Regions from separate parts of the Acetobacterium sp. KB-1 genome, predicted to be linked through region 1. Evidence: riboswitches for the same ligand, from Rfam matches in the RefSeq annotation. Region 1 holds a riboswitch; the other holds the start of a gene.
What was found. A riboswitch is a leader RNA that binds a small molecule or an ion and turns the genes downstream of it on or off. The one in region 1 is predicted to bind cobalamin.
Positions count from the first base shown of each region.

Region 2: another riboswitch for cobalamin. It lies ahead of DOZ58_RS13575 (anaerobic ribonucleoside triphosphate reductase); the one in region 1 lies ahead of DOZ58_RS03905 (iron ABC transporter permease).

Region 1 is NZ_CP030040.1:832,500-838,106, reverse strand. It holds gene DOZ58_RS03915 (FAD-dependent oxidoreductase) at 1-1,006, opposite strand, end outside; gene DOZ58_RS03910 (LysR family transcriptional regulator) at 1,352-2,254, shown strand; cobalamin riboswitch at 2,710-2,893, shown strand; gene DOZ58_RS03905 (iron ABC transporter permease) at 3,074-4,024, shown strand; gene DOZ58_RS03900 (ABC transporter ATP-binding protein) at 4,039-4,767, shown strand; gene DOZ58_RS03895 (ABC transporter substrate-binding protein) at 4,788-5,607, shown strand, end outside.
Region 2 is NZ_CP030040.1:2,924,772-2,930,378, forward strand. It holds gene DOZ58_RS13555 (response regulator) at 1-541, shown strand, start outside; gene DOZ58_RS13560 (flavodoxin domain-containing protein) at 532-1,023, opposite strand; gene DOZ58_RS13565 (FMN-binding protein) at 1,046-1,423, opposite strand; gene DOZ58_RS13570 (MarR family winged helix-turn-helix transcriptional regulator) at 1,438-1,902, opposite strand; cobalamin riboswitch at 2,198-2,377, shown strand; gene DOZ58_RS13575 (anaerobic ribonucleoside triphosphate reductase) at 2,495-4,855, shown strand; gene nrdG (anaerobic ribonucleoside-triphosphate reductase activating protein) at 4,852-5,358, shown strand.

The sequences.
Region 1 (5,607 bases):
TTTGCGGCAGGAACGGATCAGCCATCAGGCCACGGGCCATTTCTACAATATCGGCCTTGCCGGAAGCGATAATTTCTTCGCACAGGTCCGGATCGGTAATGGCACCAACTACTGCTACCGGGATGTTGACATGCTTTTTAATCGCAGCGGCATATTCGACATTGACACCATGTGGCAGGAACATATCCGGATGGGTACGGACAAAGGTTTCGCCGATTTTTTGATTACCAGCGCTGACGTGGATGATATCCACATATTCCTGAACGTATTTAGCGATTTCGATGGCTTCATCCAAACCATGGCCTTCTTCAAAAAGCTCCACGGCATTCATTCGGAATTCAATCGGGAAGCCCGGTCCGACGGCTTCGCGGATCGCTTTTAAGACCATTACCGGGAAGCGCATGCGGTTTTCAAAACTGCCGCCGAACTGATCGCAGCGGGTGTTTGTCGGCGAAATGAACTGGCTCAGCAACCAGCCATGGGCGGCATGCACCATTAGCATTTCAAAACCAGCGGTTTTAACCAGGCGGGCACCATTGGCAAAAGCTTCCACTAATTCCATGATCATTCCTTCATCCCATGGGCGTACGACAGTACCATCTGCGGCTACTTCATAAAGCGGTCCATAAGGGATATTGGTGGGATGGGGATTTTCCAGATTGGGCAGACCGGCAAACATTCCGGCATGGCACAGTTCAATGCTGGGGATTGAACCATGGCGTCGGATGGTTCGGGCACAATGGGTCAGGGATGGCATAATCAGAGGATTATCCAGCGCCAGTTCCTTGGTATGACCACGACCGGTGTCCAGCACATTGGCAACACCAACGGTAACATTGGCAGCGCCGCCTTTGGCCCGCAGCTCAAAAAAGGCAATGTTTTCCTGAGTTAAGGTAAGTTCCGGGGACAGTTCCTGCAACGAGATCGGTGCCGAAAAAATCCGGTTTTTGTAGGTGATGTTTCCAATTTTGATGGGGGAAAAAAGATTGGGGTACTTCAGGTTCATAAGTAATTCTCCTCTTAATTGTAATGTGGATAAATAATTACAAGTATTTTGTTAAATATTTATCATTGTAAACGAATTATATCATTCGGCGGATTTAGTGTGAAATTCAAAAAAGACCATGATCTATTCCAAAATAGAATAGTCCTTCTTGTATTCTTTAGCTTAAGACGAATAATATAAGATTAAATATAAATGAAGGTTTCTTGCCGGAAATTTATTAATCAGGTAGAATAAAGAGAGAAAGTTTCCAGATGTTTCAGGCGATCGCGTTAACCGCGGCGATTGCTGATGAGAGGACCTACAAGCTCATCAGCAGCTTAATCTGGAAAAGGAAAGGAAAAATCGATGCGAATTGATTTATTGAAAGAGTTTATTGCGCTTTCCAGAAATCTTAATTTCAGCAAAACGGCAGAGGAAATGTTTATTACCCAATCAGTATTGAGTAAGCACATTGCCGCCCTGGAAGAAGAAGTCGGAGCGTCTTTATTTACCAGAAGCCACCACCATTTGGAACTGACCGTGATTGGCCGGATCTTATTGACCGAGGCCAATATTATTGTCAATCAGTATGATGAGAGCATGAAAAAAGTAAAAATGGCCGTCGCCGGGCTTGAAATGGAATTACGAATCGGTTATCTCCATGCCCACACCAGGGAAATTCTGGGACCATCGGCGCAATTATTTGAACAGGCCTGTCCCCACGTTAAACTGACTTTGCTTTCCTGCGATTATGGCGATCTACCGCAAAAATTAAAGACCAATGAGGTCGATGTTATTATCACCCTCGATTTCGACCAGGAGCTGCTCAGTTCCTGGTGCGATACTTATAAATTATATCCCGATGTGCTGCGGGTGGCAGTCAGCAAAAACCATCCGCTGGCCAGAAAGAAAAGTGTGGCCATTGATGAACTCTTTTCACAGCGGATTCTGCTGCCGGCCAATGACAAATTCAATGGCTATGCAACCTATATGAATAAGGTTTTCAACGCCGAAAAAATACCCCCGAATAAGATGCTCCGTTATGAGTGTATCAGCTCATCCTTATTGATGGCCGAAGCCGGGGATGGAGTGGCGATTATTCCCGGAAAGCTCAAGTTCTATGCCAATGACCGGATCCGCTGCATTCCTCTCAAAGGGGATCAGTACCGATTTGATGTGATCGCAGCCTGCCGGAAAGAAGATAAGAGCCCGGCGATCCGCAAGTTTATTCAGGCCTTGACAGAAAGTCAGCAAATGAAGGAGGGGTAAGCATGGCTCTTAATCAGAAACAAATTTTGTAAAAAATTGAGAAAAACGATCTAAGACAGGTTGCTGTTTTGAATCGTTTTTCTCAGGAAGGGTTATTTTCGGATATTATTGATACTAATCTTTGTTCAGCTACAATGAAATTGTAACACCCTTGGGTCACTTTCTAGTTGACGTTATATTAGAAAATCATCTGAACGAAATATTTAAAAAATTTAGAAAGCTATAAATATAGTAGTTTATACTTTTTAGCGTAATAATACAATTTAGCGTAAATGGCATTACGCTAAATTGTATTATTTTTTGCGTGCTTAGACAAATAAAAACTCAAATATTAATACAATTAAGGCCGCCTTGTGATGAGGTGGCTTTTGTATTTTTTGAAAGAAAGTTAAAATTAAAAAATAATGTTATTGACATATGTTGATAATACTTTACAATTATGTTATTATAAGAGTAATTAAATAATTGTAATAGGATAATCGTTTCTGAACGATTAATAAAAGGGGAAGTTAGGTGAAAATCCTACACGGTCTTGCCGCTGTAAAAGTTTAGTTTTTTCAATAAACCACTGGGAAACTGGGAAGGTGAAAAAATGGGAATGCTTGAGTCAGAATATCTGCCTATTATTGTATCACAAGTACTCTACAAGTAATGGAGATGATTTTATTGTATAACATATAAACTCTTAGTTTTTAGTAGAAACTAAGAGTTTTTTTGATAAATATCTATAAAGGTTGTTAATCGTTTAAAAATAAAGCTATTTTTGACATTAATAATAAATAAAAAAGCAGGAATGTGAATAATGGCAGGAAATATTTTATGAAAAGTAAATGGATTAATTTGATTCTTATAATTGGACTGATTGGACTTGGGCTATTTGCAATAAATGTTGGTAAAGTGAATCTAACGGAAATAGATTCTGAGATTGGGAAAACGATTTTTTATAAAATTCGTTTTCCCAGAGTGTTGGCGGCGATATTTGTGGGAAGCGCATTAGGGTCAAGTGGTGTAATTTTACAAGGCTTACTCCAAAATCCTTTAGCAGATTCCTATACCTTAGGAATTTCATCAGGAGCCGCCTTTGGAGCATGTTTGGCAATTTACGTTAATATTGCCTTTGGGGTGGCACTGCCAATTCAGATTTTGGCAATTGTCTTTAGTTATGTTGTAATTGCAATTGTGATGTGGTTATCACGAGTAAAAGGCACCTTGGATTCGGCTAATGTAATCTTAGCTGGAATTATTATTGGAAGCATTTTTTCAGCAGGAATTAGCTTATTAAAGAGTTTAGCAGATGAAGATGTTGTTGAAATGGTCTATTGGTTGATGGGAAATTTAGCATCAAAACCTATTGAAAAAGTATGTGTTGTTGCGGTTATTACTGCGATTGGATATTTTATAGCATCCCGGTATATGGAAGAATTAAATATTCTTACATTAGGAAGAGAAGAGGCCAAATCCGTTGGAATTGCTTATGATTTTGTATATCGTTTATTATTATTGACAGCTGTCACATTAACCGCATTTGCAGTATCATTGTGTGGCATTATTGGATTTGTTGGTTTGGTTGTACCACATTTATGTCGTATTTTTGTTGGCGCAGATAATCGTAAAGTATTGCCAATGAGTGCCCTTTTAGGGGCCTTGTTTTTATTATTAGCTGATACTATAACCCGAACTGTTTTGCAACATGAAATACCAGTTGGGGTATTAACGACCATGGTTGGAGGGCCGTTTTTTATTTATATTTTTATTATGAAAAAGAGGTAAGCAGGATGATAAATATGAAAAATATTTATGTGAGTTATGGTAAAAAGAAAATCCTAAATGATATCAGTATTGAGTTTCATCCTAATATTTTATATGGGATTATTGGACCAAACGGGGTTGGGAAATCGACGTTACTTAATGTTATTTCAAGAGATATTCCAATGAATTCTGGGGAAGTGCTACTCAAGGGAAAACAACTAGGTGATTATTCTCAAAAAGAAATGGCGAAAGAATTATCATATATGAGACAAAGTACAATTGTAAAGTTTCCGTATACTCTAAAAGAATTGGTGTCAATGGGCCGCTATGCTCATGATAGTATGAGTCGTGAAGATAATGACATAATTATTAATACACGGATTAAAGAAAATGATTTAAGTGAGTATTGCGATAAACCGTTAACACAATTAAGTGGTGGTGAAGTACAACGTGCGTTTTTTACCAAAGTATTAGCCCAAGAAAGTAATGCGATTTTAGTGGATGAAGGATTATCAAATGCTGATATTTTTTATAAGGTGAGATTTTTCAAACAATTGCGTTCGGAAGTTGAGAAAGGTAAATTAGTGATCATGGTTATTCATGATTTATCCTTAGCACGAAAATATTGTGATGAATTAATTATATTAAACCATGATGGAATTTATGATTGTGGTAAAAGTGAAGAGGTATTAACCAGTCAAACATTATACGATGTTTTTAAAGTCAAAGGTGATTTTTTTAATCATTCTTTGGTCTTAGAATAGTAAAAAAAGGGGAGAAGAAAATGAAACGATTTAAAGCAATAGTGGCATTATTTTGTGTGTTATTAACAGGACTAATGGGGTTGACAGGGTGTTCAACGACAGAAGCGGTTCAAACAACAGGGGATTCAGAAATAAGATTTATTGATGATAGTGGTGTAGAAATTTCTTTGAGTGAGCCAGCAAAAAAAGTTGTATCACTTTATTCAGCACATACTGAAAATCTTTTTTCAATGGGTCTAGATAGTGAAATTATCGGGGTAGGAACCAGCGATAATTATCCTGAAGCAGTTTTAGAAAAAGAGCAATTTAGTTATAAAGATGATCCGGAATTGTTAATTGCAGCTGATCCAGATGTTGTAATCGCACGAACAATGATTGTTGAACGTTATCCAGATTATGTAAAAGCGATTGAAGATGCAGGGATACCTGTTATTAATTTATATTGTAGCAAGTTCGATGATTTTGATAATTATATAACGCGATTAGCAATGATTGTTGGAAAAGATGCGGAAGGAGAAGCGTTATTAGAGAACTTCCATTCTCAAATTGATGAAATACAAAAAAAAGGAGAAGGAATTGATCCTAGAAAAACAGCTTATTTTGAAAGTATTGGTGATAAATTTAAAACGGTAACGCAAGATTCCTTTGCTGGAAAAGCCTTAACTATAATTGGGTTAAATAACATTGCGCAAGATATCGAAAGTGATGGTAGTGCAACAGTTGTTGAATTTGGCGAAGAAAATTTATTATCAAAGAGTAATGAAATTGATGTCTATATTGCACAAGAAGGAACAATGAACAAGTTGATATCAGTTGAAACAATTGAGGCAAGACCAGGAT
Region 2 (5,607 bases), 1.9 Mb from region 1:
TGTGATTGAGAGGGTTAAGGAAAAATGCGAATCTTATGGTATTCATCACTATATCAGTAAACCCTTTAATCCCGAAAAATTTGTGGAAACCATCCGAAAAATTGCAAGCGCTGAAATAAAGGGCAAAGAAAACAGAATTAAAGAAGCTAACAGCCAGAGCATCGAACAAAACAGCCGAAAAGTGGCGGATGCCCCGGTGCTTGACCGGGAAGAAGGACTCCGATACATGGGAGACAACGCGGTACTTTATGAGCGTGTTTTAAAAGCCTATTTCAATGAAAATCAGGAAGTGATAGCAAATCTGGATTTTGCCATCAAAGCTGAAAGCTTTCAGGAGGCAGCCCAGATCGTTCATAAGGTTAAAAGCAGTTCTGGAAGCATTGGTGCCAAACAACTGTTTGAAATCGCCAAAGACTTCCAGAAAGCACTTGAAAGCGGGGCAGAAAAAGAAATCATCAATTTCTATTCTCAGTTTGTGGCGGCTATGAAGCTACTGCTGGATACAATCGAGCCAGTTGAAGATAGTGGCGGTCAGGAATGAGTATTGATCGTATTTGCCATCCGAAGAATGCTTTCGGGCAACGGCTTCATCGGAGACGTGTTATCCTTTTGGGCAGACTTCTCGACCATGTTTGACACGAACTTATGAAAAAACTTCATTTTATCCGGTCTCATTTCGCCACCAAAATTATCGAGAGTAAGGGCTTTTTCGAGCAGAATGTCGGTAAAAGAGTCTTTAAAATAAGTATCAATTGTTTCAGCCGAACCACAGGAGATAAAAAAGCCCAGAGTTTTGTTTTTCAGTTCATCTAAATGTGAAAGACAGTATTTCTTTATTTTCTTGTCAATCTGTCCAATGTAAATAGAACCGCCGATTAAGACTGTATCGTAGTCGTCCAGAGCGGGAATTTTATCGGAATTGATATTGACGAGTCGGGTTTCTCCGTTTAAGTTCTTTTTTAGTTCTGCGACGCAGTCCGCGGTAAAGCCATATTTACTGGCATAAAGTATCATGGTTTTCATGGGCATTTCCTTTCTTTGCATCTTATTGAGTTAAGGCATTTTCAATGGATTTGAGATAGGCTTTGCTGGTAACCGTGGCACCGCTGACTGTATCGACAGTGGTATTTTGTATTTTAATGACTTGGTTGATAATCGTACTGGTCACATCTGGAGATTCCATGGTGACGGATTTGACCACATCAATTGATGTAATCTGATGATTGGCCACACTGACGGCAACCTCATTGGTCCAACGTCCAGATTCGTAAACACCGGCATAGGTGCCATCTTCAATTTTTTGTAGATCCACCGGATTGATTGCCAGGTTTTCCCCGGATTCCAGGCCGCTGGTGAGATAAAAAAATCCGCCGGCACCTACTAGTACCAATACGCCCAGAATAATAATCATTGCTTTTTTCACGTATTTTCCTCCTGTTATCTTGATTCTTGATCCATCTTTTCCAGGTTTGTCAGTATCTTTGCAAGGGTTGACCGAGTCATAGCCAGCTCCTCTGCCGAGATGCCGTTAAATAATTTTTCAGTAAAAATCACTGCTTTCGCCTGACTTTCGTTACCGAAAGAATCGACGGCGTCGGTTAGTTTGATCCGGGTGATTCGGGCATCTTGAGGGTCTTTTTCCATAACAATGAAGCCTTTTTGTTCTAACTTCAGAGCTACCTGCTTGACGTTCTGATGAGAACTGCCCATTCCTTTGGCGACTTCTTTGATGGTGGGGTTATGATCAAAGGTATTCGCAACGACAATCGTGAGCAGCCACTGCTTGGTTGTTAGATTGTATTCTCTTAGTTCCCGCTCCAGTTGGGTGGTCATCTGGTTGGCAACGACTTGAACACTGCCAAAGATAAATTTTTGATCGGTCATTGAGTCGATATGGTCCAAAATATAACCTCCTCGCTTCTATTAAGGTAAGACCTTACCTTAATAGATAATACCTTACCTATTTTTGTCTGTCAATACTTATCAGCCGAATATATATATTTCTGAAGAAAGTTAAGACTAGCAAAATTTGAAAGGGTTTGCAAAAAATTTAACGGTAGAAATTTTTAAATTTATGTTATCATAAACAAGCGAAAAAGTTCACGATAGGGATGATGTTACTTGATTGAAATAGTGATTAACGTTTGCATTATAAATCAGTTTGACACTACATCTTGTATGTGATAAAATACAAACAACAAAATAAGGAGATAATGGTGCTGTGCCAACAGGTGCAGTTTGGGGGAAGCAGGTGTGAATCCTGCACGGTCCCGCCGCTGTAATGGTGAGATGTTAAAAGAAAATAAACAGGTTAAGCTGTTTGTTTCTGAACGTTCAAACCGGAGTCAGATTACCCGCCGTTATTAAATGCACCAGACTCTACGCGTGATAGAGGGTGTTCAATGTATCATTATGCCTCTTGACCACGCCGTTGAGGGGTTTTTGCATGCCTAAAACAACAAAAAGACTAGCAGGAAAGAAGGAAACGACCAGAATGATTACAAAAATTAGAAAAAGAGACGGACGAGAAGCCCCGTTTAACATTGAAAAAATTGCCAACGCTATTTTCAAGGCAGCCAGTGAAATCGGCGGCCAGAATTATCAGACGGCCATGGATCTGGCCGAGCGGGTTACCATTTATATTGAGCAGGAAATGAATACGAATGCGCCAACAGTGGAAGAAATTCAGGATGCGGTGGAAAAAATCCTGATTGAAACCGGACACGCCAAAACGGCCAAGGAGTATATTCTATACCGGGCTGAACGAACCCGAATTCGGGAGATGGATACCCGGCTGATGAAAATATATGAAGACCTGACCTTCAAGGACGCTAAGGATAATGATGTAAAACGAGAAAATGCCAATATTGACGGGGACACCGCTATGGGCACGATGCTGAAGTACGGGTCAGAGGGCGCCAAGCAGTTTTATGAAATGTTTGTCTTGAATCCAGAGCATTCAGCCGCTCATAAAGCCGGTGAAATCCACATTCATGATATGGACTTTCTAACCCTGACGACGACCTGCACTCAGATTGATTTGGAAAAGCTGTTTAAAAATGGTTTTTCTACTGGCCATGGACATCTGCGCGAACCCAATGATATTCAAAGCTATTCGGCTCTGGCCTGCATTGCCATCCAGTCGAACCAGAATGATCAGCATGGCGGACAGAGCATTCCCAATTTTGACTATGCCATGGTTCCGGGGGTAAAAAAAACCTTTGTCCGGCTTTATCAGGAGAACCTTGCCAAGGCCTTAACCTTATTAACAGAGACAAAGAATGCCTTAGCAAAGGTTAAAGCCATCGGCACGGACATCGAAAAGAAACTGGGGTTAAGACCCGAATTAAATCAACCCAAAGGTTATCAAGAAGCAGAAGCCCGGAGCCTGGCCCAATGGATTGTTGACGCCAATGTCATTAACCGGGTGCAAGGCTTTGCAATGGAAAATGCCGAGCGGGAAATCGACCGTAGTGTCTATCAGTCAATGGAAGCGTTTGTCCATAACCTGAACACGATGCACAGCCGAGCCGGGGCCCAAATCCCCTTTAGTTCGATTAATTATGGTATGGATAGTTCTACCGAAGGGCGGTTGGTGATAAAAAACCTGTTGCTGGCTACTGAGGCTGGTCTGGGCAATGGGGAGACGCCGATCTTTCCGATTCATATTTTTAAGGTCAAAGAAGGGGTGAACTATAATCCCTGGGACCCCAATTATGATTTGTTCAAATTGGCCTGCCGGGTTAGTGCCAAGCGATTGTTTCCCAATTTCTCCTTTCTGGATGCACCCTACAACCTGAAGTATTACAAAGAAGGTCAACCGGAAACAGAAATAGCCTATATGGGCTGCCGCACCCGGGTGATTGGAAATGTCCATGATACCAATCGGGAAATCACCTATGGCCGCGGGAATCTGAGCTTCACCACCATTAATTTGCCCCGTATTGCCTTAAATAGTCAAGGAGACAAAGAACTGTTTTTTATTGAGCTGGATAAAAAAATTGATTTGGTTATTGATCAATTACTGGAACGATTTGAAATTCAGGCCCATAAAAAGGTCAAAAATTTTCCCTTTTTGATGGGACAGGGGGTTTGGATTGATTCCGATGATCTTACTGAAGAGATGGAAATCCGGGAAGTGCTCAAACATGGGACCCTGAGTATGGGCTTTATTGGACTGGCGGAATGCCTTGTCGTTTTAACCGGAAAGCACCATGGGCAAGCGCAAGAAGTCCAGGAACTGGGGCTGGCAATTGTGGGCCACATGCGAAAGCGAATGGATGAAACCAGCCAGCACTATCAGATGAACTTTACCCTGCTGGGCACGCCGGCAGAAGGTACCGCCGGACGATTTGTCAAGCTGGATAAAACTATTTTTGGCGATATCCCGGGTGTAACCGACCGGGAATACTACACCAACTCTTTCCACATCCCGGTTTACTATGGAACCAGTGCTTACGACAAAATCAGACTGGAAGCACCTTATCATGAGCTTACCAATGCTGGGCACATTACCTATGTGGAAATGGATGGCGACCCGATGGATAATCTGGAGGCCTTTGAAAAGGTGGTCCGAGCGATGAAGGAAGCCGGTATTGGCTATGGTTCCATTAACCATCCGGTGGACCGGGATCCGGTTTGCGGCTATACTGGAATTATCGGGGATGTTTGCCCGAGTTGCGGTCGGTCAGAAGGAGAGCAGAAATTTGAACGCATTCGCCGAATCACCGGTTATCTGGTGGGCACTCTGGACCGTTTTAACGATGCTAAAAAAGCGGAAGTTAGAGATCGGATCAAACATTTTAATGCTGCTGAGCAGATTGCTACTGGTGAAGCAATGGAGCAATTGCAATGAGTAAAAAAGTAAGAATCGCCGGAGTGGTCAAAGAATCCATTGTCGATGGGCCAGGCATCCGCTTTGTGGTTTTTGCTCAGGGATGTCCGCACCAGTGTGAGGGTTGTCATAACCCGGCGACCCATGATTCTAACGGGGGTAACCTGGTGGACGTGGATGCTATCATCGATGAAATGAGAAAGAACCCGCTACTTGATGGCATTACCCTAAGTGGTGGCGAACCCTTTGAACAACCAGAGGCCTTTTGTGAATTGGCCAAACGATCAAAAGAACTGGGGTATCATGTGATGACTTATACCGGGTACACCTATGAAACCCTATTAGAGAAAAAAGATGCCAGACGGCTCCGCTTACTGGAAAACACCGATCTGCTGGTTGATGGAAAGTTTGAAGTAAAAAAGAAGAGCCTGATGCTTAAATTCAGAGGATCGAAAAACCAGCGGATCATTGATGTGAATAGGTCCCGTCGGGACAATAGACTGACGCTTAGTGAGATCAGCTAGAGATAAAGAATAATCAAAAACAATAATAAAAGCAATCGCATTTTCAGCGGTTGCTTTTTGTTTAGTGGGCAATCACAAAAGCGGCAAAGAGAGCAGATATGAATACCCAAGACAGTTAAAGCGTATCCACGTTAGTGGTCATTTTTAACAAAATAGGCTCAAAGTCATAAACAGCATTTGTTCAATAAAAAAAATAGTAGTGGAAAAAAATATTAAAACGGTTAAAATAGTAAAGGTGCGGATTAATTT